4 regions of the Sphingomonas sp. ID0503 genome follow, and region 2 is predicted to be linked to each of the others. Evidence: predicted binding sites of a transcription regulator. Region 2 holds the regulator's gene; each other region holds the start of a gene.
What was found. The regulator LexA, encoded in region 2, represses DNA repair genes until DNA is damaged. The targets are predictions, from matches to a motif close to GTTCCNCNCTTGTTCT.
Positions count from the first base shown of each region.

Region 1: recA (recombinase RecA) is a predicted target of LexA. The motif match lies at 4,152-4,167, and genes of this name have one in related genera.
Region 3: ACM608_RS01015 (DUF6771 family protein) is a predicted target of LexA. The motif match lies at 3,966-3,981, and genes of this name have one in related genera.
Region 4: ACM608_RS06825 (ImuA family protein) is a predicted target of LexA. The motif match lies at 4,130-4,145, and genes of this name have one in related genera.

Region 1 covers NZ_JBLZUR010000002.1:2,468,378-2,476,003, reverse strand. Annotated here, with positions in the region: gene ACM608_RS13135 (response regulator) at 1-1,946, shown strand, start outside; gene ACM608_RS13130 (response regulator) at 2,004-2,363, shown strand; gene ACM608_RS13125 (DUF6894 family protein) at 2,381-2,644, shown strand; gene ACM608_RS13120 (Crp/Fnr family transcriptional regulator) at 2,644-3,363, shown strand; gene ACM608_RS13115 (response regulator transcription factor) at 3,351-4,064, opposite strand; gene recA (recombinase RecA) at 4,241-5,308, shown strand; gene dcd (dCTP deaminase) at 5,646-6,200, opposite strand; gene ACM608_RS13100 (UPF0262 family protein) at 6,218-6,700, opposite strand; gene ACM608_RS13095 (replicative DNA helicase) at 6,798-7,626, shown strand, end outside.
Region 2 covers NZ_JBLZUR010000002.1:1,817,424-1,825,049, reverse strand. Annotated here, with positions in the region: gene gltX (glutamate--tRNA ligase) at 1-422, opposite strand, end outside; partial or broken gene ACM608_RS09850 (ComEC/Rec2 family competence protein) at 337-2,058, shown strand; gene lexA (transcriptional repressor LexA) at 2,591-3,277, opposite strand; gene trpC (indole-3-glycerol phosphate synthase TrpC) at 3,361-4,143, opposite strand; gene trpD (anthranilate phosphoribosyltransferase) at 4,140-5,141, opposite strand; gene ACM608_RS09830 (anthranilate synthase component II) at 5,138-5,731, opposite strand; gene ACM608_RS09825 (nuclear transport factor 2 family protein) at 5,840-6,340, shown strand; gene ACM608_RS09820 (hypothetical protein) at 6,427-6,729, opposite strand; gene ACM608_RS09815 (acetyl-CoA carboxylase biotin carboxylase subunit) at 6,795-7,626, opposite strand, start outside.
Region 3 covers NZ_JBLZUR010000002.1:246-7,871, forward strand. Annotated here, with positions in the region: partial or broken gene ACM608_RS01000 (AAA family ATPase) at 1-1,479, opposite strand, end outside; gene ACM608_RS01005 (DUF6538 domain-containing protein) at 1,752-2,492, shown strand; one part of gene ACM608_RS01010 (IS3 family transposase) at 2,503-3,401, opposite strand; one part of gene ACM608_RS01010 (IS3 family transposase) at 3,401-3,653, opposite strand; gene ACM608_RS01015 (DUF6771 family protein) at 4,007-4,192, shown strand; gene ACM608_RS01020 (NUDIX hydrolase) at 4,609-5,424, opposite strand; gene ACM608_RS01025 (hypothetical protein) at 5,596-5,778, shown strand; gene ACM608_RS01030 (alpha-ketoglutarate-dependent dioxygenase AlkB) at 5,848-6,477, shown strand; gene ACM608_RS01035 (hypothetical protein) at 6,516-7,028, opposite strand; gene ACM608_RS01040 (hypothetical protein) at 7,183-7,626, opposite strand, start outside.
Region 4 covers NZ_JBLZUR010000002.1:1,215,924-1,223,549, forward strand. Annotated here, with positions in the region: gene ACM608_RS06815 (error-prone DNA polymerase) at 1-1,185, opposite strand, end outside; gene ACM608_RS06820 (DUF6504 family protein) at 1,293-3,431, opposite strand; gene ACM608_RS06825 (ImuA family protein) at 3,346-4,110, opposite strand; gene katG (catalase/peroxidase HPI) at 4,311-6,536, shown strand; gene ACM608_RS06835 (RBBP9/YdeN family alpha/beta hydrolase) at 6,707-7,294, shown strand; gene epsC (serine O-acetyltransferase EpsC) at 7,357-7,626, shown strand, end outside.

The DNA.
Region 1 (7,626 bases), 650 kb from region 2:
CGGACGTCCGGATCGGCGGCGATGCGATCGATGTCGAGGTCACCCGCGCCGGCTATGCGCAGGACCATCTCGTCTGGCGCTTTCGTCGCGCCGAGACGATCGACCTGGTCGATCAGGCACGGCGGCTGATCTCCGGTGCCGCCGGCCGCCGCCTGGGCGAGGCGGGGCTGATGGTCGCGCTCGTCGCCGGCGACGGCACGCTCCTCGAAGCCAATCCCGTCTTCCTGCATCGTGCGCTGGGCGGCCTTTCCGCCCGTATCGACGGCCAGGACTTCATCACGCTCCTGACCGCCGGCACCGACGACCTGATCCGCTTCGCAAACGAGGGGGAGAGCGCCAGTCCGCTCCGCTTCGTGCAGGTTCCCCTGCGCGACGATCCGGACTCCGACGCCCTCTTCCTCCTCCTCGACGAGCATCCCGGCGCCCGCGCCAGCGCCGCGGCGGAAGGGCATCTCAACGCCCTCCTGTCGATGCTCCCGCTCGGCCTCGCGCTCGCCGACCGCGACGGCCGCTTCCTGTTCTTCAACCAGGCGTTCGAACATGCCGCCGGCATCACGCCCGAAACGCGACCGGTCTACCCCAGCGACCTCGTCGAAAAGGAGGACAAGGGCGCCGTCGCCGACGCCGTGCGCCGCTTCGCGAGCGGCGGCACGGCCTTCGCCACCGACCTCGCCGTCCGCCTGAAGGATCGCCCCGACGAGCCGGTGGCGCTGACCATCGCCAGCGCACGCGGCCTTGGCGACGCCACCGTCCTCCTCAGCCTGAAGGACAATTCCGAAGAGGTGAAGCTGAAGCGTCAGGTGGCGCAGGCGACCAAGATGCAGGCGGTCGGCCAGCTCGCCGGCGGCGTCGCCCACGATTTCAACAACATCCTGACCGCGATCATCGGCCATTGCGACCTGATGATGATGCGTCATTCGCCGGGCGACAGCGACTATGACGACATCCAGCAGATCAAGCACAACTCCAACCGCGCCGCCGGCCTGACCCGCCAGCTCCTCGCCTTCTCGCGCCAGCAGACGCTCCGTCCCCAGCTCCTGCAGGTGCCGGACGTGGTGTCGGAGGTGTCGAACCTCCTCAAGCGCCTGCTCGGCGAAACGGTCACGCTGACCGTCAAGCATGGCCGCGACCTCGGCACCGTCCGCGCCGACCCGGGTCAGCTGGAGCAGGTGATCGTCAACCTCGCGGTCAATTCGCGCGATGCTATGCCGGACGGCGGCACGCTGACCATCCAGACTTTCGCGGTCCCCGCATCCCAGGTGAAACGGATCGACAGCGAGATCATGCCGGTGGTCGACTACACCGCCCTCAAGATCGCCGACACCGGCACCGGCATCCCGCCTGACATCATCGGCAAGGTGTTCGAGCCGTTCTTCACCACCAAGGAGGTCGGCAAGGGCACCGGCCTCGGCCTCTCCACCGTCTACGGCATCGTTAAGCAGACCGGAGGCTTCATCTTCGCCGATTCGGTGATGGGGGAGGGGACGAGCTTCACGATCTACCTGCCCGTCCACCATGCCGAGACGGCCGCCGCTCCCGCCGCGAAAGCCGCGCCCGCCAAGGCCAACGAGCTTTGGGGCACCGGCACCGTCCTCCTCGTCGAGGACGAGGACATGGTCCGCGCCGTGGCCGAACGCGCGCTCACCCGCCAGGGCTATGCCGTGGTCACCGCCTCCAACGGCGAAGAGGCGCTCGAACTGCTGGAGGAGCGGGATCTTGCGATCGATCTTCTCATCTCGGACGTGGTGATGCCGGTGATGGACGGCCCGACGATGGTCCGCACCATCCGCGAGAAGCTTCCCGACATTCCGGTCCTCTTCATGTCCGGCTATGCCGAGGAGCAGTTGCGCCGCTCGATCGACCTCGACCGCGTCGCTTTCCTGCCAAAGCCGTTCTCGGTCCAGCAGCTGGCCGAGGCTGCCCGGGACGCCGCCGGGTTGAAGTGATTGACGCCGCGCCGGTTTCTTTCCATCTACGGCCCTTGCGTTCCTGTAGGGGGTTAGATGAGCGGGAAGCCCGCGGTCCTGATTGTCGAGGATGAGCCGCTGATCGCCATGATGCTCGAGGATTTCCTCGAGATGCTGGATCACCCCGCCGCCGGCAATGTAGACAACGTCGCCGATGCTGTCGCGCGCGTGGGGCAGGGCGGCTTCGGTGCGGCCATCCTCGACGTGCATCTGCGCGGGGGCGAGCCGAGCTGGCCCGTTGCCGACGCTTTGGCGGATGCGGGAATCCCCTTTCTGCTGGCGACCGGCGGGCATGTCGATCCGCCGCCCGCCCGCCATGCCGCCGCTCCGGTGCTGAACAAGCCCTTCACCATGGATGGCGTCGCCGCCGCGCTCGGCCGGCTGTTCGGGCAGTAGGAAACTTGTGCGTTCATGTGCGTTTCGCGCGCATGACACGGTACTTCTTCGACCTTCACAACCGCACCGGCGCCACGACCGATGAGGAGGGGCGCGAATTGTCCAATCTGGACGATGCCCGCGAAGCCGCTGTTCGCGACATCCGGTCTCTGCTAAGTGCCGAGGTCCATGATGGGACGCTCGACATGAAGGGTCACATGACAGTGCGGAAGGACGGCGGCGGAGACGTCCTGTATGTCGCGTTTACCGAGGCGCTGCATGTGCGTGCGCCCGGCGACTGATGATCGAACGCCACCTCGCGCGATTACACGCTAGACATCAGCTTACCGCGGAGGAACAGCACGCCATCCGTGCGACCGTTGCGGAGGTGCGGGAGTTTCGTCGCGGCATGACCGTGGTGCGCCAGGGCGACCGGCTCTCCACCAGCATGCTGGTGGTTGAAGGGTTCCTCGCGCGCTACAAGGACCTGGCCGGGGGGCATCGCCAGATCAGCGAACTCCATGTTCCCGGCGACTTTGCCGACCTGCACGGGTTCACGCTGAAGCGTCTCGACCACAGCATTCTCACCATAACCGATGCCCGGATCGCCATCGTCCCGCATGAGAGGATCGGTGAGCTGGTCGATGCCTTTCCCCGCATCATGCGGCTCTATTGGTTCTCGACCAATCTCGACGCCGCGATCCATCGCGAATGGGTCGTCTCGCTCGGCAGCCGCACCGCCCTGTCCCGCGTGGCCGCTTTGTTCTGCGAACTTCACACGCGCCTGGACGTGGTGGGCCTGATGAAGGGCGACAGCTTCGAATTCCCGCTGAATCAGTCGGAGCTCGGCGAGTGCATGGGGCTGACCGCCGTCCATGTGAACCGCACCCTTCGCCAGATCCGCGAACGGGGGCTGGCGACGTTCCGTCGGGGGCGCGTCGATGTCCACGATCTCGCCGGCCTGCGCGAAGTGGCGGAGTTCGACGACAGCTACCTCTATCTCGACGGCTACGAGGAGTAGGCGGGCTCCGCGGCCCCCGCTTCGATCTGGTCGAGCCGATAGCCGTAATTGTGCAGCGAGGTGAGCCTGAACCCCGTTTCCGGCCGCAAGTTCAGCTTGGACCGCAGGCGAGAGATGTGGACGTCCAGCGTGCGGGTCGGCAGGTCGGCCGCGAGGCCCCAGGCGCGTTCCATGATGTACGCCCGCGACAGCGGCCGATGCATGTTCTGGAAGAGGAGGAGCGCGAGCTCATACTCCTTGCCCGTCAGCACCACCCGCTCGCCGTTCACCGTCAGGGTCGCGCTCGGCTGGTCGAAGACATAGGCGCCGAAGGTCAACTGCGTTTCCCTCGAGACCGGATAGGTCCGCCGCAGCAGCGCGCCGACGCGCGCACGGAACTCGGCAGGGCGGATCGGCTTGGTCAGGTAATCATCGGCCCCGGCCTGCAGCGCGGTGACGATGTCCCCCTCCGCATCGCGCACCGTGACGATGATCGTCGGCGGCACCGGCTTGTCGCTCTGGCGCAGGCGGTGAAGCAGGTCGATCGCGGTGCCGTCGGGCAGCATCCAGTCCAGGATCAGCAGGTCGAACGTGTCGCGGCGCAAACCCGTTTCGATCGCGGCGACCGTGCCGAAGCTCCGGCAGTCGCGTCCATCGCCTTCCAGTATCTCGGCCATCTGGACCGACAGGGCGGGATCGTCTTCCAGCAATGCGACCCGCATGAAGTCCGCCCTTTCCGCGCGTCGCACACGCAAGCTATTGCGCTGCCGTCATAACCTAAGCGAAGCAGGCTTGCCAATCTTACCTGTGTTCTCCCCTTGTTCGAACGGAACAAACAGGATACATGAGCGCTTCCCGTTGCCCATTCAGGCGCGACGATCTAGCAGGGAGGCAGGCCGTGGCCGCACAGCTTAAAGTGATCGGATCCGAGGGGACGGGCGTGAATTCAGACAGGCAGAAGGCGCTCGACGCCGCACTGGCGCAGATCGACCGCGCCTTCGGCAAGGGCTCTGCGATGAAGCTGGGCAGCCGGGAAGCGATGCAGATCGAGGCGGTGTCCACCGGTTCGCTCGGCCTCGACATCGCGCTCGGCATCGGCGGCCTGCCGCGCGGCCGCATCATCGAGGTGTTCGGCCCGGAAAGCTCGGGCAAGACCACGCTGGCGCTCCACGCCATTGCCGAGGCGCAGAAAGCGGGCGGCACCGCCGCCTTCGTCGATGCCGAACATGCGCTCGATCCGGTCTATGCGAAGAAGCTCGGCTGCGACATCGACGAACTGATCGTGTCGCAGCCCGACACCGGTGAGCAGGCGCTGGAGATCGCAGACACGCTGATCCGCTCCAACGCGATCGACGTGCTGGTGATCGATTCGGTCGCCGCGCTGGTGCCCCGCGCGGAGATCGAGGGCGAGATGGGCGACAGCCATGTCGGCCTGCAGGCGCGCCTCATGTCCCAGGCGCTCCGCAAGATCACTGGCTCGATCAGCCGCTCGCGTTGCGTCGTCATCTTCATCAACCAGATCCGCATGAAGATCGGCGTGATGTACGGCTCGCCGGAGACGACGACCGGCGGCAATGCGCTGAAGTTCTACGCCTCGGTCCGCCTCGACATCCGCCGCACCGGCCAGATCAAGGAGCGCGAGGACATCGTCGGCAACACGACGCGCGTGAAGGTGGTCAAGAACAAGGTGTCGCCGCCGTTCAAGCAGGTCGAATTCGACATCATGTACGGGGAAGGCATCTCCAAGGTCGGCGAGATCCTCGACCTCGGCGTCAAGGCCGGGCTGGTCGAGAAATCGGGCGCCTGGTTCAGCTACGACTCGATCCGCATCGGCCAGGGCCGCGAGAATTCGAAGAACTACCTGCGCGAGAATCCGGAGGTAGCCGACCGCCTAGAAAAGGCGATCCGCGCCCGCACCGAGGCCGTCGCCGAAGAACTGATGGTCAATCCTGGCCCGGAAGATTGATCGACTGCTCCGGGGACCCGGCGCGTTGTCGTTTTCCCGGAACCTTCGGAACCTTCGGCCAAGCAGACAAGCTCATCCTCCCCCGGAGGGGGAGGGGGACCGCCGAAGGCGGTGGAGGGGTAGGCGCAACAAGAGCGACGCTCGCCGTTCTCCTCTCGTCGCTGGCCCTCCCACCCCGTCATCCCCGCGAAGGCGGGGATCCACGGTGCAACGCGCTCTTTCTTTGGAAACGGGGCGCTGCGCCTGCCGCCCGGTGGATCCCCGCCTCCGCGGGATGACGATGGAGGGGAAGGCAGCTCGAGAATGGTTACGCCGCGGCAAATGATAAAGGGGCGCCCTATAGCCGCGGCAGCGTCACCCCTTGCTGCCTCATATATTTTCCTGCCCGGTCGGCGTAGCTCACCTCGCAAGGCTCGTTCCCCTGCAGGAACAGGAACTGGCACGCCCCCTCATTTGCGTAGATCTTCGCGGGCAGTGGCGTCGTATTGGAGAATTCCAGCGTGACATGCCCTTCCCAGCCGGGTTCCAGCGGCGTCACGTTCACGATGATCCCGCAGCGCGCATAGGTCGACTTGCCCAGGCAGATCACCAGCACGTCGCGCGGCACCCGGAAATACTCGACCGTGCGGGCCAGCGCGAAGCTGTTTGGCGGGATGATGCACACGTCAGTCTTGCGATCGACGAAGCTGTTGGCCGCGAAGTCCTTGGGGTCCACCACCGCGCTGTCGATGTTGGTGAAGATCTTGAACTCGTCGGACACCCGCGCGTCGTAGCCATAGGAGGACAGGCCGTAGCTGATGCACCCGTCGCGCCGCTGCGCCTCGACGAACGGCTCGATCATCCGGTCTTCCGTCGCCCGCGCGCGGATCCACTTGTCGGACATCACGGACATCGCGCTCTTCTTTCCCCTCAGGCCTTGATGTGCAGCACGCAGATCAGCGTGAACAGCCGCCGCGCGGTGTCGAAATCGACGTCGACCTTGCCGGCCAGGCACTCCTGCAGCGTCTCCGCCGCTTCGTTGTGGATGCCGCGCCTCGCCATGTCGATCGGCTCGATCGCCTGAGCCGTCGCTTGCCCCAGCGCCCGGTAATAGCTGTCGACGATCGCGAAATAATCGCGCACCAGCTTCCGAAACCGCGTTAGCCCCAGCGTGATCGTCTCCAGCGCGGTCCCATCCTCAGCCGCGATATCGATCGCCAGCCGCCCGTCCGCCACACGCAGCATCACCCGGAACGGACCCGCATAGCCGCCGGGATAGGCCGTCACCGGCGCGAAATGATTCTCGGCGAGAAGATCGGTCACCGCCACCTCGCGCTCGCGCTCGACCACCTCCGACCGGCGAATGATCGTCCGTTCGTCTAGTTCGACAGCGATGATGCGCGGCTCGGCCATCCCACCCGGTTAGGCGGTCGTCGCGCCGGACACAATCGCCGCACGCTTGCGCGCTTCGCGATTGTCACCGGCCTGCAATCCGCGCGATGGTGCGGCCATGCCCGAAGCCCTCCGAATCGTCGCGGAAGACGCGGCCGTCGCGCCCAAGCTGCCCCATAATGTCGACGCGGAGGCGGCGCTGCTCGGCGCGATGCTGATCGACAACCGACTGGTGGAGGAGGTGCAGACGCGGCTGCGCGCCGACCATTTCTACGATCCTCTCCACGGCCGCATCTACGAGGCGGTGCTGAAGCTCGCCGACCGCAACATGATCGCCAATCCCGTCACGCTGCGCCCGATGTTCGAGGCGGATGAGGGGATGAAGGCGGTCGGCGGTCCCGCCTATCTCGCGCAACTGACCGGCAGCGGCGCCGCCCTGATCGGCGCGCGCGACTTCGCCCAGCAGATCTACGACCTGGCGCTCCTCCGCGCGCTCGTCGGCGTCGGCCGGGACATGGTGACCAGCGCCACCGACACCAGCGACGCCGTCGACCCCAAGGGTCAGATCGAGGCAGCCGAGGTCGCGCTCTACAAGGTGGCGGAGGAGGGCGGAGAGCAAGGCTCGGTCAAGACCTTCGCCCAGGCCACCCGCCTCGCCGTCGAGACCGCCGAGAAGGCGCTCAACTCCGGCGGCCATCTCTCCGGCATCACCACGGGGCTGGAGGCGCTGAACGCCAAGATGGGCGGCCTCCACCGCTCCGACCTTCTCATCCTCGCCGGCCGTCCCGGCATGGGCAAGACCGCGCTCGCCACCAACATCGCCTTCAACACTGCCCGCCGCCTCGTCCGCGATCGGGAGGACGGGATCGAGGACAGCAAATCCGCCGGCGCCGCCGTCGCCTTCTTCAGCCTCGAAATGTCGGCGGACCAGCTCGCCACGCGTATCC
Region 2 (7,626 bases):
TCGCGGTCGCGCCAGCGGCCGTCATAGCGGAGCGGCAGGCCCTTGGCTTTTTGCTCGGCGCGCATCACCTCCAGTTCCTCGGCGGTGGCGAAGCACTTATAGGCATGGCCCCGCGCCAGCAGATTGCGCGCCACCTCGGCATGACGATCGGCGCGGGCGAACTGGAACACAGCGTCCCCATCCCAGTCGAGGCCAAGCCAGCGCATCCCGTCCAGGATCGCGTCGATCGCCGGCTGGGTGGAGCGGGCGCGATCGGTGTCCTCAATGCGAAGCAGGAACTTGCCGCCGGTGTGCCGGGCGTAGAGCCAGTTGAACAGGGCGGTGCGCGCGCCCCCGATGTGCAGGAAGCCGGTGGGGGAGGGGGCGAAGCGCGTGACGACCGGGGTGGCCGCCGCTGCCGGGGTGCTTGCGCTCAAGCGCATATTCTCCAAGGATCGGCCCCGAAATCATCCGAAGGCCCAGGAAATCGGCACGGCCCCTAGCATAGCCCTCCGCCTGCTTCAAACCACGTCGCCGGTACGGGCCGACGCGCGGATTGAAGCCGTGTTGGAGGCGGAGCGGGACCATCTGCCGCTTTGGCTACCGGTCGCTTTTGGCGCAGGCATCGCGGCCTGGTTCGCGGTTCCGACACAGGACGGCTGGATCGGGTTCCTCGCCATCGCAGGCGCGATCGGCGTAGCCGCCGGTGCTTCGGGCCATGGTGGCCGCTTCTCGCGCGCTATCCTCATAGGCGCACTCGCGGCCGTTCTGGGCTGCCTCGCGATTTGGGCCAAGGCGGAGCGGGTCGCCGCTCCGCGCCTCGATCGTCCCCGTGTCGTGACGCTGTCCGGTCCGGTCGAGCGCGTCGAAGGCCTGCCGGCACGCGGCCTCATTCGCCTGACGATCGCCACACCGCTCACGGCGGGCGGTCCACCCGCCCGCGCCCGTGTGAATGTGGCAGAGGAGGATGTGCCTGCCGGCCTTAGCATCGGCGATACATTGTCGCTCCGCGCCCGCCTGATGCCGCCAGGTGAGCCGGTTCTGCCGGGCGCATATGACTTCGCCCGCGTTGCCTGGTTCGACGGCATCGGCGCGACCGGTCGGGCCTTTGCCCCTGTTACGATCACGGCAAAGGGTGAGCCGCCATTCGGCCTTTCCCGCCTGCCGCAATGGCGGGCGCAGCTTTCCCGCCACATCGAGGCGCAACTGCCCGGCTCGCCCGGCGGCATCGCTACCGCCTTCGTGACCGGAGACGAAGGCGCGATTGCGGACGCGGATGCCGAGGCGATGCGGCGCAGCGGTCTCGCGCACCTTCTGTCAATCAGCGGTCTGCATGTCACCGCCGTTGTCGGCGCGGCGATCCTGCTGACGATGCGTCTCCTCGCGCTTAGCCCACGTCTTGCGCTGCACTGGCCGCTGCCGCTCATTGCGGGCGGAGCGGGGGCCGTCGCCGCGATCGGCTACACGCTGCTCAGCGGCGGCGAGGTGCCGACAGTCCGGTCGTGCATCGCCGCACTCCTCGTCCTCGGCGGCCTTGCGCTTGGGCGGCAGGCGATCACCCTGCGGCTGGTGGCGACGGGCGCGCTGCTCGTTCTCGTCTTCTGGCCGGAGGCGCTGGCCGGTCCCAGTTTCCAGATGAGCTTCACCGCCGCGACCGCGATCGTGGCGCTCCACGAACTCCCGCTCACCCGCCGCCTGCTCGCGCGCCGGGAAGAGGGTAGGGGATGGCGGCTCCTGCGCGCGCTCGGCGGACTGATCGCCACCGGTCTCCTCATCGAAGCGGCGCTCGCCCCGATCGCTTTGTTCCACTTCCATAAGGCTGGCCTCTACGGCGCTTTCGCGAACATCGTCGCCATCCCCCTCAGCACCTTCGTCATCATGCCTCTGGAGGCGGTGGCGCTGCTGCTCGACATCATCGGCCTCGGCGCGCCGTTATGGTGGGCGACCGGATTGGCAATCGAGGCGCTGCTCGCCATCGCCCGTGCCGCCGGCGACGCACCGGGCGCGGTCGCCGCTCTCCCGTCGATGCCGCCTGCCGCTTTCGCTCTGATGGTGGCGGGCGGGCTGTGGCTTGCGCTGTGGCGCACACGCCTGCGCCTATGGGGCCTGGCACCGGCGCTGATCGGAGTAGCAATGGCTCTCATGACTCCTGCGCCGGACCTCCTCGTCACGGGTGACGGTCAGCACTTGGCGCTGCGGACATCCGATGGACGCTTCGCCCTGCTTCGGCCCCGTGCCCGAGACTACACCCGCGACACGCTCGCCGAAATTGCCGGCAGCGACGAAGCCCTTCTCGATCTCGAAATGCTCCCCAACGCCCGCTGCACCCGCGACTTCTGCATGGCGCGCGTCGCGCGGGGTGGGCGAAGCTGGACGGTCCTGGCGAGCCGCAGCGACCAGTTCGCGCCGATCCGCCAAACCAATCGAGCCTGCGCGATGGCCGACATTGCCGTTAGCGACCGGCGACTGCCGCGCAGCTGCCGCCCAAGATGGATTAAGGCCGACCGAACGCTCCTCGCGGAGACCGGCGGCCTGGCCATAGACTTCGACCGTGTCCGCGTAACGGCAGCACGTCTGCCGCGCGACGATCACCCCTGGCGCGCGGTCCGGCTCAATACCGCCGCAACAGCCCGGCCAGCCGGCCCTGGATCCGCACCTGCGCTGGGGCGTAGCGTTGCGGATCATAGGCGCGGTTCGCCGGATCGAGGCGCACCATCTGCCCCTCACGGCGGAAATACTTGAGCGTGGCCTCGGCGTCATCGACGAGAGCGACGACGATCTCGCCCTCCCTCGCACTATCGACGCGGCGGATGAGCGCATAGTCGCCGTCGAGAATGCCGGCCTCCACCATCGAATCTCCGGAAACTTCGAGGGCGTAATGCTCACCGGGGCCCAGGAGGGCGGCGGGAACGGAGAGTGAGCTTTGCCCCTCCAGCGCCTCGATCGGCATGCCGGCCGCGATACGCCCGTGCAGCGGAATCTCGATCACGTCGTTGGCCGCAACCGGCGGTGTCACCGGCACTTCGCTCTTCACCGGCGTGTTGGTGTTCGCGGCCGCAGGTGCCGCCTTCTTCGCCGGAACTCCCTCAGGCAGCCGAAGAATTTCCAGCGCGCGGGCGCGGTTCGGCAGGCGGCGGATGAAGTTGCGCTCCTCAAGCGCGCTGATCAGGCGGTGCACGCCGGATTTAGACTTCAAGTCCAGCGCCTCTTTCATCTCCTCGAACGAAGGCGACACTCCGCTCTCCGCCAGACGGTCGCTGATGAAGCAGAGGAGGTCGTGTTGCTTGCGCGTCAGCATGTCGGTGCCCTCACTCGGGAACGAATGTGGAACAGGTAGTGAATGTTCCGCGATGCTGTCAACAACATTCGCTTGGGGCGAACTCAGTCGCCGGTCAACAGGCGCTCGGTCGCGGTCCGGACATCCGCCTGCCGCATCAGGCTCTCGCCCACCAGGCAGGCACGCACGCCATATTCGGCCAGCCGGTCGAGATCGGCGCGGCTGCCAAGGCCGCTCTCGGCGACGATCAGGCTGCCTTCGGGCGCAAGCGCGGCGAGATCGATGGTGCGGCCGATGTCGACGGTGAAGTCGCGAAGGTCGCGGTTGTTGACGCCGATCAGGCGCGACCGCAGGCCGGCGGCGCGCGCCATCTCGGCGGCGTCGTGGACCTCGACCAGCACGTCCATGTCGAGTTCGATCGCCGCCGCCTCGATCTCCGCCATCTGCCCGTCGTCGAGCGCCGCGACGATGATCAGGATCGCGTCCGCACCCATGGCCCGCGCCTCCGCCACCTGCCACGGATCGACCATGAAGTCCTTGCGCAGGCAGGGGAGCCCGCAGGCGGCACGCGCGGCGATCAGGTAATCGGCGCTCCCCTGGAAATACGGCTCGTCGGTGAGGATCGACAGACAGGCGGCACCACCGGCCTCGTAAGCGCGGGCGTGGGCAGGCGGGTCAAAATCCCCTCGGATTAACCCCTTAGAAGGCGATGCTTTCTTGATCTCTGCAATCAGCCCGGTCCCAAGGGTCTCGACTTTCGTGCGTAGCGCCTGCTGGAAGCCGCGCGGCGGTGAAGGAGCAGGCCAGTGCGAAAGGCCCTGCGGCCTGCGCACGGCCACTTCTTCATACTTGGTCTGAAGGATCGCTTGTAAACGGTTAGAGGTCATCGGCTAAAGTCGATCCAGCAGTCGAGCAGCGCCTTGGCCAGCCCCTTGTCGATGGCCTCGGCGGCTTCTTCGGCTCCGTCGCGAAGCCCGTAGACTTCACCGGCCACCTTCAGAGCGGCAGCGGCATTGAGCAGCACGGCATCGCGATAGGGCCCAAGCTCACCCTCCAGCAAGCGGCGCAGCGCGGCGGCGTTGTAGGCGGCGTCACCACCCCTGATGGCGTCGAGGGGATGGTCGGGCAGCCCGGCATCCTCCGGCGTGACCTTGCTGGAGGCGAGGCCGTTCGCCGACAACGTCACGGCGCGGCTCGGCCCCGCGATCGATAACTCGTCGAGGTTCTCCTCGCCCGCGACCACCATCGCGGCATCGCTGCCGAGCAGCTCGAGTGCCTCGGCCATCGTTTCGAGGTAATCGACCCGAGCCACCCCAATCAACTGGCGGCGCACCCCTGCGGGATTGCAGAGCGGACCGAGCAGGTTGAGGATCGTCCGCCGCCCGATTGCCTTGCGGACCGTCGCAAGGCGACCGAGCGCCGGGTGGTACTTCTGCGCGAAGAAGAAGGCGATGCCGAGGTCGGCCAGGCTCTCCTCCGCCGTCTCTGCGGCGCGATCGAGATCGAGACCGAGCGCCTCCAGCGTGTCCGCAGCCCCGGCCTTTGAGGAGGCGGCGCGGTTGCCGTGCTTGGCGACCGGTACGCCGCAGGCCGCGACGACCAGCGCCACCGCCGTCGAGATGTTGAGGCTGTGCGCGCCGTCACCGCCGGTGCCGCAGACGTCGATTGCGTTGGCGGGAGCGGCCGCGCGGATCATGCGGGCGCGCAGCGCGCGCGCGGCGGCGGCGATCTCGATGCTGGTCTCGTCGCGCTCCGCCATGGTGACGAGGAAGGGCGCGATCACCTCCGCCTCGACCTTGCCGTCGAGGATGTCGGCAAACGCCGCCTCCGCCGTCGCACCGTCGAGTGGCGATGACGGGTCGGGAAGGAGGGTGATCGTGGTCACGCCCGCTCCAGCACCTTCACGCCCGCCTCACGCAGGAAGTTGGCGATCAGGTCGTGACCATGTTCGGTGGCGATGCTTTCCGGGTGGAACTGGACGCCGTGGATCGGCAGGCTTGCATGGCGGAAGCCCATCACGGTGCGGTCCGGCGCGCGCGCGTTGACGAGGAGCGACGGAGGCAGATCTTCCTCCGCCACGATCAGCGAGTGATAGCGGGTGGCAGTAAACGGCGTGGGCAGGCCCTTGAAGACCCCCGTGCCATCATGTTCGACCGGGCAGGTCTTGCCGTGCATCAGCTGGGCCGCGCGCACGACGCGTCCGCCGAAGTGCTGGCCGATCGCCTGATGGCCAAGGCACACGCCGAAGAGCGGGCGGCGCTGCTCCGCGCAGGCGGCGACAAGGTCGAGGCTGATCCCCGCCTCGTTCGGCGTGCAGGGGCCGGGGGAAATCAGGAAGCCGGCAGCACCTGAGGACATCGCCTGGCCGACACCGATTTCGTCGTTCCGCACCACTTCCACCTCGGCACCAAGCTCGCGCAGGTAATGCACGAGGTTCCAGGTGAAGCTGTCGTAATTGTCGATGACCAGGATCATGGCCGGGTCTTAGCGAGCGCTCGTCCTCACGTCATCCGTATCTTGTTCGTCATCCCAGCGCAGGCTGGGATCTATCCGGCGATTTGTCTAAGAGGCGAGTGAGCGCGAATGGATGCTGACCTTCGTCAGCATGACGACGTTCAGGAGTTGATGATGCTGCTCGCTACCCTCCTCGCCATCGCCTCACCGGACAAGCTGCCGCCGGGCGAGCCCGTGCCACCACCAGCGAGCGAGGAAGCCGCCGTGCTGGCACCGGTCAACGCCGTGTTCGCGGCGCTGGCGGCACGGGACGGCCAGGCCGCGCTCGCCCAAGTGGATATGCGCGGCAACGTCACCAGCGTCGATGCCTCGGGCAAGGCCGTGACGCGCAGTTGGGCGGAGTGGGCGGCTGGGCTGAAGCCGGGGCCGCAGCGATATGAGGAGCGGATGCCAAACCCGGCGGTCGAGATCGACGGGGACGTGGCGATGGTCTGGGGCTTCTACACCTTCGCGATCGACGGGAAGTTGCACCATTGCGGGGCGGACCATTTCAGCCTGGTGCGCGCCGACGGTCGATGGAAGGTGCTGAACCTCGCCTGGTCGAGCCGCACGGAAGGGTGCGGGAGTTAACTAGGCAACGACTGTCCTGAGCTAAGTCGAAGGACGGGGAGCAAGCAACCAGCTTTCTCCGCCGTTGCTCCGGCCCGTCAACGCTGTCAGGCGGTGACCGAAAAAAGCGTGACACCCTCGTACTTCTCGTCCGCAGGGTTGAAGACCGGCTGCGGCTCGAACGAGCGCTCGTCCACGCCGCGGATGGAGAGCCCCGCCAGCTTGAACGTGCCGACCTTGATTTCGCGCGGAGGATTGCCCTCGCGCTCGACCGTTACGGCGTCCACATAGAGTTCGTCATGGCGCGTGTAGAGGATGTGGGGTGCCAGCTTCACATCCATGCGGTTGTAGGTCGCGTCGAGGCACTTGCGCCGCGCGATGGCTTCCAGAACGAGCTTGCTGCTTTCCATAAGGTCAGCCTTTCGCCGACCCCAACGCGCACCGCAACCCTATTGTTGCAGTGCAGCAGGCAATTTCACGCTTGTTCGAATTCCAGGATGACGGCGTCCACCGCCAGGCTCTCACCCGGCTTGGCCACCACTTCCTTGACGGTGCCGGTCTTCTCGGCGCGAAGGATGTTCTCCATCTTCATCGCTTCGACCACCGCCAGCGGCTGACCCGCCTGTACCGTGTCGCCCGCCGCGACGTGGATCTGGGTGACCAGGCCCGGCATCGGGCAGAGCAGGAAACGCGACAGATCCGGCGGGATCTTCTCGATCATGTGATGCGAGAGTTCCGCGACATGCGGGCGCATCAGCCGCAGGTCATGCGTGGCACCCCGCGCCGTCAGCTTGAAGCCGAGGCGCGTCTTCTGGATGCGAACGGAGAGCGGCTCGTTGTCGATCACCGCCTCGATCAGGCGCTGCCCGGGAACATAGGCGGCGTGGATCTCCAGCACGGTGCCGTCGACTTCCACCGCGCCGCCGCTGATCGAGACCTTGTGCTCGGCACCGTCCAGCTTCGCTACCCAGTCAGCAGGCGGCGGTGTCGGACCGTTCAGGCGACCCTCGATCTGGGCGGCGCGCGCCGCCTCCGCCGTGGCGACGATGCCGGCGATGGCGGAAAGCTTCGCGGTTAGGCCTTCGCCTGCCGGGGCACCCTGGAAGCCCTCGGGATACTCCTCGGCGATAAAGCCGGTGGTAATGTTGCCGGATCGGAAGCGCGGATGCTGCATCAGCGCGGAGAGGAAGTCGATGTTGTGGCCGATACCATCGATCTCGAACCGGTCGAGTGCGTCGATCTGGCGATCGATCGCCTCCTCGCGCGTCTCGCCATAGGTGACAAGCTTGGCGATCATCGGATCGTAG
Region 3 (7,626 bases), 1.8 Mb from region 2:
TTCCTCGCCAGCGCGAGCGTAGTTGGCCTTGCCGAGCGACATCCGCCGCACGTCCGCATCGGTATCGTCCGATCGTTCCAGCAGGATCTGAGACCGGACGGCGTTCAGCCATGCCGTGCTGCCGGAGTAGCTATCCCCCGCCTTGTTGCGGTGGGCGATCAGCAGGATCGTGACGCCAAACTCGCCGCACAGCTGATACAGCAGGTTGATGAAGGCGGTGACCTGGCTGCGGTCGTTCTCGTTACCCGCGAACAGGTGCGCCACGTTGTCGAGCGTCACCAGCTTGGCATTGGTCGCCACGATGGTCGCGCGTAGCAGGGCGTATGCTGGTGCGGGCCGCAGCTTGCCGTCCGCATCGAACGTCGCCAGCTCATTGTTCAGGCGCCCGCGCAGACTGACAATGTGCAGCCGGCCGGCGAGGTCGTGCAGCGTGGTGCCGATCTGCGCCGCGATCTTGGACAGTCGCCAGTGGTTCTCCCGCTGATCGTCCTCAGCCGTGACGTAGAGCGCGGGACCGGGCGCGACATCCATACCGAGCATCTGCCGGCCTGCCGCCGCGCACGCACTGATCTGGAGGGCGGCAGTCGACTTGTTCGTGCCGCCGTCGCCTGTGACGATCACGACATCATCCCGGGGGATGAAGGGTGCCATCACGAACGCCTTGGGCGTCGGCGCGGTGGCGGCCCATTGCGACAGGTCGGCGAGTTCGAAGGTCTCGGCAGGCGCGTGCAACGCGGCGTCTACCAGCGCGCGCAGCTCGTCGGCGGTGCCCGTCCAGTCCATCACGTCGCCCTTGGGCGAGAGGCCGGGCAGCGCCACGAATACGGCACGCCCGCCGGCCTCTGTGATGCTCTTCGCAGCACGTTCGGCGAACCCGCGCCCCTCGTCATCATTGTCGGGCAGGATGGCCACGGTACGGTCCGCCAGAGCGGCCCCGTAGGCGTCGCGCCATCCCTTCGCGCCGAATGCCACGGCGGTCGCTACCAGCCCCCAGGAGGCCAGCTTGTCGGCCTTCCGCTCCCCCTCGGTCAGGTAGACGATCGTGTCGGGATCTGCCGCCAGGATCGCAGGAAGGCGGTAGGGCACCCGCTCGACGTCCGCGAGGCCGTTGGTCCACCCGCCACGACCGTCCGGCCGCTGCGCCAGGAACCGCTTGCGCTGCCCGGCCTTCTCTTTCCGGACGGTGCGATAGACGACAGTGCCGTCAGCGCCGACGTACTCATAGCTGCCGGTCTCTCGCCAGCCTTCGCCATTGTCATTCGCGCGTGGGCGATCGGGGAGAAGCCCAATCCGGCGGCATTCATCCTTGACCGCGCGCCAGTCGCCGCCGTTGTGACTGTAGAAGACGACATCGCCGCCATCCGCATCCTTCACGGTCATGCCGCGATCGGACTTGCTGTGGCCGGGCGTTGGGAACGCGCCCTGTGATCCCTGCCATTCACCGTTGAAGTGGCGAGTGATGTCCTGCGCCAGCGTCATGCATCACCTCCGAAGCGAAGGCGAAGTATTGGTTTGCGGACGCGAGCTTTTCCGTCCCCCCGCTCCTGCAAGTCATTGGAAAGCAACGGCTGGAACGAACCGTGAAAGTCGGGACGGGCCGTTGATTCTACGGCGTTCTGTTCTTCCACGGCTGAAACACGGGTTCGATTCCCGTAGGGGTCACCAATTCAGACTCAAAGGTCTGAAACGCGGGTAAACCCCGGAAGGTGCACCCTTTGCGCGACGTCAGGTGGTCCATTTAGGTGGCCCATATGAACGCTCGGCTCATCTCCCCGTGGAAACATCCGAAATCCAGCCAGTACTGGTTCCGCATGGTCATACCGCCGCGTTACCGCGACGGGGTCGGCAAGAGTGAGATCAAGCAGTCCCTCGGAACCGAGGACATTGGCGAGGCGCGTCGTCTTTGTGCCGCGCGCCAATCCGAGTGGCGAAAGCGGTTCGAAGCGATCGACCTAGAGGAGCGAGCTTCTAATGCTCGGAGCGGCCTGGCCGCCGTCGGTCGCTATATAGATGCGCAAGCAATTCGGCTTGGCGGCATGGATAGTGCGATCGCGTACGAGCTTGAGGGTGTCGCTCTAGCAGAAGCGGCTTATCTCGATAAACCAAGCTCCGTGGAGTTGGGGCTCAGAGAGGGCGAGAGCCACCCCCTCTTGGAGGCGATCTATCCCGATCCCAAAATCAGGGCGTTACGCGACCCGATCTGTCTTCGTCGCGCATCTCTATCCGCCTCTTCGGCCGCCGTGATCAGCGGCTATGACAGCCTCGACCGCGCTGCCGACTACTCGTTTGATCGCATCGTGGCTGATGCGGTCGAGGAGGCCTTAAGCCTTGCCGGTCTCCCCGTCGACGTCAACGCGGAACACCATCAACTCGCGGCACGACATCTCTTGCATCGACTCCGAGATTATCCTCTGGCTGTCAAAGAGACCCTGCGTGCCGCTTTTCCGAGCATTCCGCTTACCAAGTGCGAGGGGACTGACGTGCTCCCCTGATTGTTACCATTCAGAGGTAGAGTCCGGCTCCTTCATGATGGTTGGTTGAGTGTATGACAACCTGTCTGGGGGCATGCCCCCAGACAGGTTCGCCGGCTTTCTCGGCGGGTGTTCTCCCGCCCAGTTTCGAGTGCGGCCTGACGTGATTGTAGTCGTGCCGCCAAGCGTCGAGCACGAAGCGGGCATGGGCCAGCGACGTGAACAGCGTCTCATTGAGGCATTCGTCGCGCAGACGGCCGTTGAAGCTCTCGACGAAGCCGTTCTGCATCGGCTTGCCCGGGGCGATGTAGTGCCACTCGACCCGCCGCTCCTGCGACCAGCGCAGAATGGCCGACGACGTCAGCTCGGTGCCGTTGTCGCTGACCACCGTATGCGGCTTGCCGCGCATACCGATGAGCCGCGTCAGTTCCCGCGCTACCCGTACGCCCGACAGCGACGTGTCAGCCACCAGCGCCAGGCATTCCCGCGTGTAGTCGTCGACCACGCACAGGATGCGGAACCGACGGCTGCACGTCAGGGTGTCGGAGACGAAGTCCAGCGACCAGCGCTGGTTCGGCCCATCCGGCAGCACCATCGGCGCCCGGGTGCCCAAGGCGCGCTTGCGACCACCGCGGCGTCGGACTCGCAGGTTCTCCTCGCGGTATATCCGCAGCAGCTTCTTGTGGTTGGGCGTCATGCCTTCTCGCGCCAGCAGATAGCCCAGGCGCCGGTAGCCGAACCGGCGCCGCTCCCCTGCCAACTCGCGCAGTCGTTGCCGTAGAGGACCGTCATCTGGCCGTGACGACCGATACCGGATCACCCCGCGGCTCACGCCGACCAGGTTGCACGCCCGACGCTCGCTCAGCCCGTGATGCTCACGAGCATGGGCGACAGCGTCCCGCTTAGCGCCGGGCGTCACCATTTTTTTGAGGCCAGATCCTTCAGCACGACGTTGTCGAGCATCGCCTCAGCCAGCAGCTTCTTCAACCGGCTGTTCTCTTCCTCAAGCGTGCGCAGGCGCCGGGCCTCGGACACCTCCAGGCCGCCATACTTCGACTTCCACTTGTAGAACGTCGCCGCGCTGATCCCGTGGCGACGACACACATCCGCCGTCGCCATGCCCGCTTCCTGCTCCTTCAAGATCGCGATGATCTGCTCTTCGCTGAACCTGCTGCGCTTCATCTTCGTCCGACTCCTTCGCGTCGGACTCTACTCAAAATCGGTCACATTTCAGGGGAGCACGTCAGGCCCGTTCTCGACACCTTCGCCTCCTCGCAGTCGACGCGAAGGTTGCTTGAGCGTCCCTGCTCGGTCGATCGAACCTCAGGGCTAAGGAGGTAAATCATAGTATGATTGCTTCTGCGGATTGCATGCTAGCCGCAGGTTCAGTCGCCCCCTTGGGGCGCTAGCAGCTTGTGAGAATGGCCCGAGAGGCAGCTATGCGAGAGCTGCGGCAGCCGATCGCACCCCCGCCACACCTTCGCCTTGCCCGATGTTCCCGATTTGTTCATATTCGCGATAACGGAGATTCGCCCATGAACATCGACCCGAACCGTCTCGCGGACGCTCTTACCGACGCGCCTATCTGGCTACGACACGCCCTCGTACAATCCGATCGTACCTCGCGACGATCGAGCGCGGAATTGCTGGCTAGCATCGTCCTGACGCGGCTCGAAGATCGTCTGCCCGCGGATACTGCACAAGACCAGTTGCCGCTTTGATGGAGGATGGTCCGCTCGATCCGAAACTTGCGAGAGTTGGTCAGCAAGGGTGGCCACATCCATGCCGAATGCCGTGCTTGCGCGAGGGTAGCCAAATTCTCCGTAGCCGATGTGGCAGCCTACTTCGTCGCGCGGGGTTGGGATGACCGCTGGCCAGAATTTGCGAAAAAGCTACGCTGTCACAAGCGCGCCGGTGGATGTGGAAGTCTTTTCCCGAGAGTTCACTGGTACGTTGGACCGCCGCCGCCCGACTCAGACCCACTTCCACCACGTCCGAGATTGGTGAGGGCCACGTTATCACCTCCCAAGAGGGTGAATTCCACCGAGTGGGAGTGCGCCAAGGATGATCGTGAGCGACGCCGTTTGGTGCGACACGCACGCGGATGATCGCAGCTGAACCAGTTGTTCTTACGTACTTATGTCCGAGTTTGCTTGGCAAACTCGGCTTGGACGGTGCTCCAGAGTTCTGCCGTCACGGGGTAGCCGTGGTCATTCGGGATGCAGAGATGCATCTCGCCGGACACCATCTTCGTCCAAGGAACGATAGCTCTGAATGGATCCGCCGGAATGGCGGTGATCACCTCGGCAAAGGTACGGGCTTTTGCAATCCGTTCGAGGATTCTTCGGGTGGGGAACAGCGCATAAGTACTCCCCTCTGCGCAGCACCTTAAGATCGAGAGAGGTGAAGCCCATCGAAAAGCGCTGATCTCGCTTGGATCAACGGTGATGTCACTCACGGAGGGCGCGCGTGCGACGTAGATGCGCGCATCGAAGCAGCGAGTGATGAGCGAGCGCTCTGCTAGGCCTGGTTGCCAGCGAGCGTAGGGTTTGATGGAGAACAAGTCGATTTCTAACCTGCTTGAGGCGAGGGCAGTTTCGAAGGGGCGGCCCTCGGCCAATCCATCGCTGAGACGCCGCGCTCTCTCCGGGGGCGGCGGCGGCGAGAACCCGATAGCAAGTCCACATTCTTCGACGGTTTCGCGAATGGCAGCTACTCGCGCTGCTGCATCCTCTAGCGTCAGGCCCGCAGTTAGCTTTTTCGCCAGGGCAACGTCCGCTGCGTCTACACGCCCGCCCGGGAAAACAAGAGCATTAGGGGCGAATGCCATGGTCGGGGATCGCTGCAGCATGAGAACCTCGAGGCCCTCCGCTGCTTCCCGCAAGATGACGATTGAGCCCGCTGGCTGCAGCGTAGCATCAGAGGGCTGGCCTTCGACGTTGTAGTCAGCCATGTCGCGGTCAGCCCTAGGTGATGCGAGCCGCCTGCGAGCGCGGTGACCCTCGTTGCGTGCTCACAATAGCGGCTAACATGCCTTTTCGCCTAAGCCCAAGGCTTACTCGCTCTTCCTACAGATGCTAGGTTTGTCTCCTCCGAGCACTGCAATCGGCCGAGGACGACGAAAATGGACCGTTTCGATCCAGCTAAGCGCCGAGCGGTGAAAGCCGCAGCGCGGCGCCATGACGACATGGAGTTGGCTGCAGGCCGTGTGACACCGGCCGAGATGCAACGGCGCAACGGAGCGTTTCAGCACATCGACTTTGCCAAGGCTCAGATCGTCCTTAAGGACGAAGACCCGATCCTGTGAGATGATGGCGGTCCAGTCCGCATCGTCATGAGGCTGGCGACACCTCCGCTATCCTACCTGCGCTCTGACATGACAGATCTGTTCAATGCGCCCGTTCCTCCTGGTCTCTCTTCGCGCAACGAGATGATCTCGGCGGAGGAGGAGAAGGTGCTGATGGCAGCGATCGACTCCCTCGATCTGCAGCCATTCGTCTTCCAGCAGTGGACCGGCAAACGTCTGACGCACAGCTTTGGCCTGAATTACGACCTCCAGTCTGGTGCGCTCGCGCGCGCCGAACCCATCCCTGATTGGTTGCTCGATGTTCGGGAGCGTATGGCCGCATTTGCCGGTCTTGCGGCTGATGATCTCGTCCAGGCGCTGCTTCTGCGGTACGACATCGGCGCAGGTATTGGCTGGCACCGTGACCGACCGATCTACGAACACGTCGTCGGCCTATCGCTAGGAGCACCTGCGACCCTTCGCTTTCGTAAGCGCCGCGCGGAGCGGTGGTCTCGGGCATCGACTCCGCTGGAGCCTCGGGGCGCCTACCACCTGTGTGGTGAAGCCCGCCACAATTGGGAGCACAGCGTCGTCGAGATGGATCGCACCCGCTACTCGATCGCCTTTCGCAGCCTTTCGGCCAATGGCAGATCCGTTGTCATGGTTCTCTCCATCTATCGTCGATCGAGCGGCGGCTCGGATTGTCGATCTGGGATCTGATTGTTTGTTGGCCGGCACGACGCCGCCGAGACGTTCCCTCAGCCCCAGAGTTCGGCCTGCAGGTAACCACGAACCTGCTCCAGGCCTTCCTCGCTGTCGAGGATGTGCGAGAGCGCGGAGCTGGCCCGCAGGATCTCAGCGGTGTTGGCCCGGTGGAACCATGCGTACCCGCGATCGACGTCAGATAGCAGCGTAACTGCCAGCCTGACCGTCTCCATCATCCAGATGATGCGCTTGAGGACGGTCAGCGGCCATGCGGTGACTGCTTTCGATCGCAGCTGAGCCAAGGATGCTCCCGCGTCGATGCCGAACATTCGGCGGGTCTCGTCCTCGCTCAGCTTCAGCTCACGGCTCATGCTCTCGGCCATAAGGACGAGCGCCTCGGCAAGCTCCTCCGCTGTTAGCCCGGCGTCCGCTTCACGGGCCTGCCGGAGGACGAACCCGGCGGCGATCTCGCGATCGCCAGTCGCAAATGCGTCATTTCGGGTGGGAGCAGCTTGCTGCGCCAGCCAGGCGTCCAACCTGGCCAGCATCTTTGCCTCATCCGCCATAGCCTGCTCCCTCTCGATAGGCAGACCACTCCGCCTCGACGATGGCTCTCCCCTCTGCACCGTTGATCAACTGCATGACGAAGGTCGAGAAACCGACTGCGGAACGGATCGTACGGGTAGGTATCACGAGATGGGTGTGCGGGTGGTTCATGCCTCATGAGCGCGCTGGCACATGCAGTACCACAATGCAGGCCACGTCGAACTTGCGGGTGAGCGTAGAGGCAAGGCCGCGCGAGAGCTCCCATGCCTCATGCAAGTGCATGCGGGATTTCGGATCCTCAACCTCCGGAAAGCGCAACGTCACGACCGCTGCAAGGTGCAGGATCTTCTCGCCCGCCTTCAGATGGTAAGCCTGCGAAAGCGCCTGCAGATCGCGGTAGGCGTCGGGAGCCTCACGAGGCAGGACAATGTCCCAGGCCTCGCAGGTGTGCCCCTCCCACGACGACCCGGGTGCGGGGCGCTCCGTCGGAAAAAGACGCCTGAGGATGACATCGCCGAGTGTCCGCTTCGGCTCATCGCCGTTCACGGCCTCGATGACTCCGTACGACAGGTTTGGATTGCTGCCAGCTACCGGAACATAGTCCAGACCGGCCGGCGG
Region 4 (7,626 bases), 600 kb from region 2:
GTCGTAGATCCACTGGATCACCTCCTCGCGCCGCTCATGTTCGAAATCGACGTCGATATCAGGCGGCTCATCGCGCTCGCCGGAGATGAAGCGTTCGAAGAGGAGCGTGTGCTTGATCGGGTCGATCGAGGTGATCTCAAGCAGGTAGCAGATCATCGAGTTCGCAGCGGAACCCCGGCCCTGGCAGAGGATATCCTGGCTTCGTGCGAAGCGGACGATCGAGTTTACGGTGAGGAAGTAGGGCGCGTATTCGCGCTCGGCGACGAGGCGGAGTTCGTGTTCCAGCTGTCGGGCATATTCGGGCGGGGGGCCGTCGGGGAATTTGGTGGCGAGCGCCTGGCGGCTCAGTCGTTCGAGCGCCTCCTGCGGGGTCTGGCCGCTCATCACGATCTCGTCCGGATATTGGTAGTCGAGTTCGGTGAGCGCGAAGGTGCAGCGTTCGACGATGTCGAGGCTGGCGCGGAGAGCATCGGGATAGTCCGCGAAGCGGCGGGCCATCTCCTCCGGCCCCTTCAGGTGGCGGTCGGCGGTGCGTTCGCGACGGAAGCCGAGATCGTCGATGGTGCATTTGTTTCGGATGGCGGTGACGACGTCCTGCAGCATCCGCTTGTCCGGACTGTGATAGAGGACGTCGCCGGTCGCGAGCGGGCGAACGCCGTGGCGGCGGGCGAGCGCATCGAGATCGTGGAGGCGGAGCGCGTCGTTGGGGCGGCGCTGCTGGGTCAACGCCATATGCGCGCGGTTGCCGAAGATGTCAGCGGTGAGGGCGAGCTGATGCTCGGTCCTCGCATCGGCCTCACCGGGGATGAGTGCTGCGACGAGGCCTTTCGCCTGCGCTTCGACATCCTCCCAGTGGAGGAAGCATTGGCCCTTCTCGCCCTTGGCCGGATCGGCGCGGAGCTTGCCGATGGTGAGCAGGCGGGTGAGGCGGCTCCAGGCGGCGCGATCCTCCGGCCAGACAAGCAGCGCGGAGCCGTCCATCAGGTCCAGGCGACAGCCGGTGACCATCCGCATGCCCGTGTCGCGTGCGGAGCAATGAGCGCGCACCAGCCCCGCCACAGAGTTGCGATCGGTGATGCCGAGCGCGGGCAGGCCGATCAGCTGGGCGGCGGCGAACAGCTCGTCGCAGGAGGATGCGCCACGCAGGAAGCTGAAATGCGTGGTGGTTTGGAGTTCGGCGTACACGGGCTTCCGCCAAACTCAATTGTCATGCCAGCGTAGGCTGGCATCGCTGAGATAAAGGGCGCTCAGGTTGAAAGCGATCCCAGCCTTCGCTGGGATGACAGGGGAAGTCACCCGAACAGGCCGTGAAGGTGCCAGCTCATGTCGCCGGTGCGGCCGTCAGCGCCGTCGCCGCGGCGGAAGAGCCAGAAGCGGGCGCCTTGGTCGTCCTCGACCCGGAAATAGTCGCGGACGGCGTCGGCTTCCCGACGCCCTCGCCACCATTCACCATAGATGCGTTCGGGGCCGTCGCCCCGGGTAACGCGATGGGGCTGGCCGCGCCAGGTGAAGCGCTTGGGGGGGCGGTCGGGGAGTTCGGCGAGGACGTTGGCGACCGGCTCCGGACGGCGGAGCAGGGTGACGGGGCGGGGCCAGTTGGTGGACCAGGCGGCACCCTCCGCAAGCGGGGTGATGCGCGTGGTGCTGCGTTCGGGGACGTCGCTTTCCACGGCGGCGCGGCGGAACAGGCGGCGAGGGCCGAGGCGGCCGGCGAGCTGATCGACGAGTGGCGCGAGGTCCGGCCGGTCATCGACCAGACCGCCGATCGCCTGCGCACCCAGCGGATCGCTGCGGATCGCGACGAGCCGGATCGCCTCGATCCCGAAGCCGGGGTCGATCCCCTCGATCCGCATCCGCATCAGGCGGAGGAGATGGGCGGCGTCACGGGTGGCGCGCGCGGTGCCGATGCCGGCGACCTGATCCCCGCCATCGACGCGGCGGCAGAGCATCGTCACCGCGCGCGCGCCGAGTCCACGCGCAGCAAGCTCCGCCATCAGGAGCGCCATGGCGTGGCGGATCGCCTCCTCGATCGCTTCGGCGGTGGCGATCGGTTCGAGGAAGCGGACCTCCGCCTCCGCCGCATCGGTGGGGATGACGGGGCAGAGCGGCTCGGGACGATGACCGAGCGCCTGATCGAGATGGCGGAGGAGGGTGCGGCCGAAGCGGCGGGTGAGTGGGCCGCGCGGCAGGGCCATGAGATCGCCCACCGTGTCGATGCCGAGCCGGCGGGCGGCGTCGGTGACGTGCTCTTCATCGCCTAGGCAGGTCAGGGGTAGGGGTGCGAGCGCCTCCGCCTCGCGGCCGGGTTCGAGGAGGGTGACGGGGCCGGGCAGATGGCGGGCCATGGCGTTGGCGGCGCGGCCGGTCTCCGCCACCGCGATCCGGGCGGAGAGGCCGAGGCGGGCGCAGAAGCGGCGGATGCGCGCGCAGGTCTTCGCTTCCCCGCCGAAGAGATGCGCGGTTCCGGTGAGGTCGAGCCAGAGGCCGTCGCCGGTCGCCATCACGGCGGGGCTCCAGCGGCGCGCGGCATAGTCGGCAAAGCGATCGAGGAAGGCGGCGTCGCCCGCCGGGTCGGCATCGCGTACGTCGAGGCCGGGGACGAGCGCGCGGGCATGGGTCAGCGCCATGCCGGGGGTGAGGCCGAGTGCCTGAGCGGCGGGGCAGGCGGCAGCGACGAGGATCTTGTTGCCGTGCTTTTGGGCGGTGACGAGGGGGCCGGTTTCCTCCTCCACAACCGTTCGGTTCGAACAAAGTCGAAGCGGTGCGTTCGTGGCTGGTTCTCGACTTTGCTCGAACCGAACGGTGAAGGGGGGGTGATGGGAGGGGGAGAGCGGGGCGATCGTCCTTGGCATATGGCCGTGGGTACTGCCGCGGTCGCGCGACATGCCTTCGGCGACGGCGCGGGTCATGATCGCGCCTTGCTGCCAGAATGCGCCTTCGAGGTTGTAGGGCGGGCGGGGCGCACGCGCGCCTTCGTCCGGAGGCATTGCTTTAAAGGGCATCGGCGCGGGTTCGCTGCGGCGGCCGAGTTCGCGCATCGCGGGGCGCTGGTGCGCGGGGAGCTGGTCGATCTGCGCCTGCAGTTCGTCGCGCTTGGCGCGCTTCTTCGCGATGCGGCGTTCCAGCCAGGGGTCGCTGCCCTCCGGTGCGTCCGGGCTTTGTGCCCAGCGTGCGCCGGGGCGCCAGCCGCCGGAGCGGTTGGGGATTAGGCCATCCTCCGTCCGTTCGGGCTGAGCCTGTCGAAGCCCCGGTGCCGGCCCTCTCACTGGCCCTTCGACAGGCTCAGGGCGAACGGCGTTGGGGGAGGAGGATCGGGTGAACGGGGGGTGGGGATCCGCCGGTGCCTCAGGCCGCTTGCCGGCGCGCGCCTCGATTGCCCGCAGCCGGTCGATCGCGAGCTGGGGCAGGTAGAGCGAGGCGACCCGTGGCATCACATTCCTCCAATATCCATTCATGGCCGTCGCCGCCGCGCTGGCGGGCGAGGGTGACGCGCCAGCAGGCGCGGCCGACGCCTTCGACGGGCAAAGGCGCAGACGGCGCGCAGGCCAGCCGCCAGCGGGTCATCGCCGCCGATGTCTCGGCCAGCGGATCGCTGCCCGATTTCTTATGGCGGCGGTGGAGGAGCGCCATGGTGCCGCCTTCCTCCGCCGCAAGCTGTAGCCGGCGGGTCGCAGCCATCGAGGCCTTCGCCACCTCCCCCACCACCGCGGCGAGGCCGCCATGGCGCAGGCCTTCCTCCATCACCGCCAGCACCTCCTCATCGGAGCGCGCCTCGGCATAGAGCACCCGATCGGCGTTCAGCCCGGCGCAGGCGAGGCCGGGGGCGAAGAGGTCGCGCCGGGTGAGCGTCCAGAGCACGGTGCCGGGGAGGCGGGCGGCGATCCCGGTGACGAACAGGGTGGCGGCGGCATCATCCCACAGGCCGGAGGACGCGCCCGCCGCCTCGTGCAGCGCAGCCAGGGCCAGGCCGCCCTCGGCAAGCCGGCCGTCGATCTCGTTGATGCCGAAGGGCAGGGCACCGGCATCACCGCGGCGACCGGCATGTTCGATCGCCTGCACTTCCGCACGCAGGGCGGCCAGACGGACATCACGGGCAGGCGACAGGGACACGGCGACTCACAATCTCTATGTTCCTATTATGTTCCGTTCTCGGAGTGCGAGTGTCAATCGCTCACAGGTGCTTCGAGCGGCCAAGTCGATCAGGATGATTGGAGCAATCGGTTATCCCCGCACCGGGCATAGGGGTATCAGGACGCATGGCGATCGGAGGCGGTCGCCCTCCCCAAGGTACGCTTCAGAGGAGCCTGAACATGGATGCGAAGACCGGAGAGAATGGCGGCGCTTGCCCCTTCGGACATGGCGCGCCCAAAAAGCGGCGGCAGGGCAATCGCGACTGGTGGCCCGAGGGTCTGAGCCTCACCGGTCTCAACCAGCATTCGCCGCGATCGAACCCGCTGGGCGCGGATTTCGATTATGCGGCGGCGTTCAAGACGCTCGATCTCGATGCGGTGATCGCCGACCTGACCGCGCTCATGACCGACTCGCAGGATTGGTGGCCGGCGGATTTCGGCCACTATGGTGGCCTGTTCATCCGCCTCGCCTGGCATAGCGCGGGTACCTATCGCATCACCGACGGGCGCGGTGGCGCGGGCGGCGGGCAGCAGCGTTTCGCGCCGCTGAACAGCTGGCCGGACAATGCCGCGCTCGACAAGGCGCGCCGGCTGCTTTGGCCGATCAAGCAGAAATACGGGAATGCGCTGAGCTGGGCGGACCTGTTCGTGCTGGTCGGCAATGTCGCGCTGGAATCGATGGGGTTCAAGACCTTCGGCTTCGCCGGCGGCCGCGCCGACACCTGGGAGCCGGAGGAGCTTTACTGGGGACCGGAAGGCACCTGGCTGGGTGACGAGCGCTATTCGGGCGAGCGGCAGCTGCACCCCGGCCTCGGCGCGGTGCAGATGGGCCTGATCTACGTCAACCCGGAAGGGCCGAACGGCAACCCCGATCCGCTCGCCTCGGCACGCGACATCCGCGACACCTTCGCCCGAATGGCTATGGACGACGAGGAGACGGTCGCGCTGATCGCGGGCGGCCACACCTTCGGTAAGACGCATGGCGCGGGCGACCCGTCCTTCGTCGGCGTCGAGCCTGAAGGCGCGGTGATCGAGGACCAGGGCCTCGGCTGGCGCAGCAAGTTCCAGTCGGGCGTGGGCGCCGACGCGATCACCTCCGGCCTTGAGGTGATCTGGAGCCAGACGCCGACCCAATGGTCGAACCGCTATTTCGAGAACCTGTTCGGTTTCGAGTGGGAGCTGACCAAGAGCCCGGCGGGCGCGCATCAGTGGGTGGCGAAGGATGGGCCGGAGAACGTGCCCGATCCGTTCGACCCGGAGAAGAAGCGCAAGCCGACGATGCTGACATCCGACCTCGCGCTGCGCGTGGACCCGGAGTACGAGAAGATCAGCCGCCGGTTCCTGGAGAACCCGGACCAGTTCGCCGACGCCTTTGCCCGCGCCTGGTTCAAGCTGACCCATCGCGACATGGGCCCGCGCGGCCGGTATCTCGGCAAGCTGGTGCCGGATGAGGTGCTGATCTGGCAGGATCCGATCCCCGAACTCGACCATCCGGTGATCGACGAGGCGGACATTGCGACGTTGAAGTCGACACTACTCGGCCTCGGCTTCACTGTGCCGCAGCTGGTGTCGGTGGCTTGGGCTTCCGCGTCGACTTTCCGCGGGTCGGACAAGCGTGGCGGGGCCAATGGCGCCCGTATCCGCTTCGCCCCGCAGAAGGACTGGGACGTCAACAACCCCGCGCTGCTGGCCAAGGTGCTGGAGAGGCTGGAGACCGTGCAGGCTGAGTTCAACGCCGGTGCCAGCGGCGGCAAGAAGGTGTCGATGGCCGATTTGATCGTGCTGGCCGGTGCGGCAGCGGTCGAGAAGGCGGCGCGCGATGGCGGTGTGGACATCACCGTCTCCTTCACGCCGGGCCGCATGGATGCGTCCGAGGAATGGACCGACGTGCATTCGTTCGAGGCGCTGCGCCCGGTCGCCGACGGCTTCCGCAACTACTACCACAACAGCAACTTCATGGCGCCGGAGGAGGCGTTGGTCGACAAGGCGCAGCTCCTTCGACTTTCCGCCCCGGAGATGACGGTGCTGGTGGGCGGCCTGCGCGTGCTCGGCGCGAATGCGTTCGAGGCGACGGAGGGTGTGTTCACCGATCGGGTCGGCACGCTCAGCAACGACTTCTTCGTCAACCTGCTCGACATGCGGACGCAGTGGGTGGCGACGGAGGACAAGAACCGCTTCCAGGGCGTCGACCTGAAGAGTGGGGCCGCGCGTTGGACCGCGACGCGGGTGGACCTGATCTTCGGATCGCAGTCGGAGCTGCGGGCGCAGGCGGAGGTCTATGCGCAGTCGGACTCGAAGGAGAAGTTCGTCCGCGACTTCGTGGCGGCCTGGGACAAGGTGATGAACGCCGATCGGCTGGACATGCTGAAGCCGGCGGATGCGTTCAGCCAGAAGCTGTCGGCGTAAGCGGAGAGCGGCGGGCAAGGCTTGCTCGCCGCCTCTCACGCAAGCTCCGATTTGGCGGAGCATAGAAGAACGAGTTTATCTACTTCATAGATAGACATTAAGGTTGACTGGTCCTTTGGAGGATCGGTCGTGTCCATGAAGCTTGCAGATAACTACCGAGGCAGGGCGTCATGGCGGTGACCTGCCTGATCGTGCCCGGCCTGATGGGATCGGGGCCGGACCACTGGCAGAGCCGGTGGGAGGCGGAGCGGGATGACTGCCGCCGCGTTGATCTCGGCTGTTGGGATCGGCCGCGCCGCGACATCTGGGTCGAGGCGCTCGACCGCGCGGTTGCCGCCAGTCGCCGGCCAGTGATCGTCGCGCATAGTCTCGGCTGCCATGCCGTCGCCTGGTGGGCGCGGCTGGCGGGCGCGCGTGCGGGCAAGGTGGCGGGGGCCTTGCTGGTCGCCCCGCCCTCCGTCGACCGGGCGAGCTGCGATCATCGGCTGACGCGGTTCGCGCCGACCGCCGACATCATCCTGCCGTTCGAGGCGCGGCTGATCGCCAGCCGGGACGATCCTTATGCGACCATCGAGGAAGCGGGCGACATGGCGGATCGCTGGGGCGCGGAACTGGTCGACCTCGGTGCGCTGGGGCATATCAACGCGAAGTCGGGTCTGGGCAGCTGGCCAGCGGGGCAGGCGATGCTGGATCAACTTATCCGGCGCTGCGGCGGCTTGAGCACGACCGCAGACATCACGACAGGGATCAGAGCATGAGCGGAAGGAGCACGGCGCTGCGCGTCCTGGACAGTGGGGTCGTCGCGGAGGCGCCCTGGAACATGGAGGTCATCGGCCGGCAGCTTCGCGCTGCCCGACAGGCCTGGCGTGAGGCGCATCACCGCCATCTTGAGGTCGGTTTCGAGGGCTTCCCGTCGCGGCAGCGGGTGGAAGAGGTGGTGAACGGGTTGTGCGCCGCGCTCTTCCCGCGCCGGCTGGGCGAGGCGACCGGGGAGACCGACGAGGACGCCTATGTCGAGGCGACGCTGGGCCGGGCGCTCGACCTGCTCCACGAACAGGTGAAGCTGGAGCTGCGGTACTGGAGCGCCGAG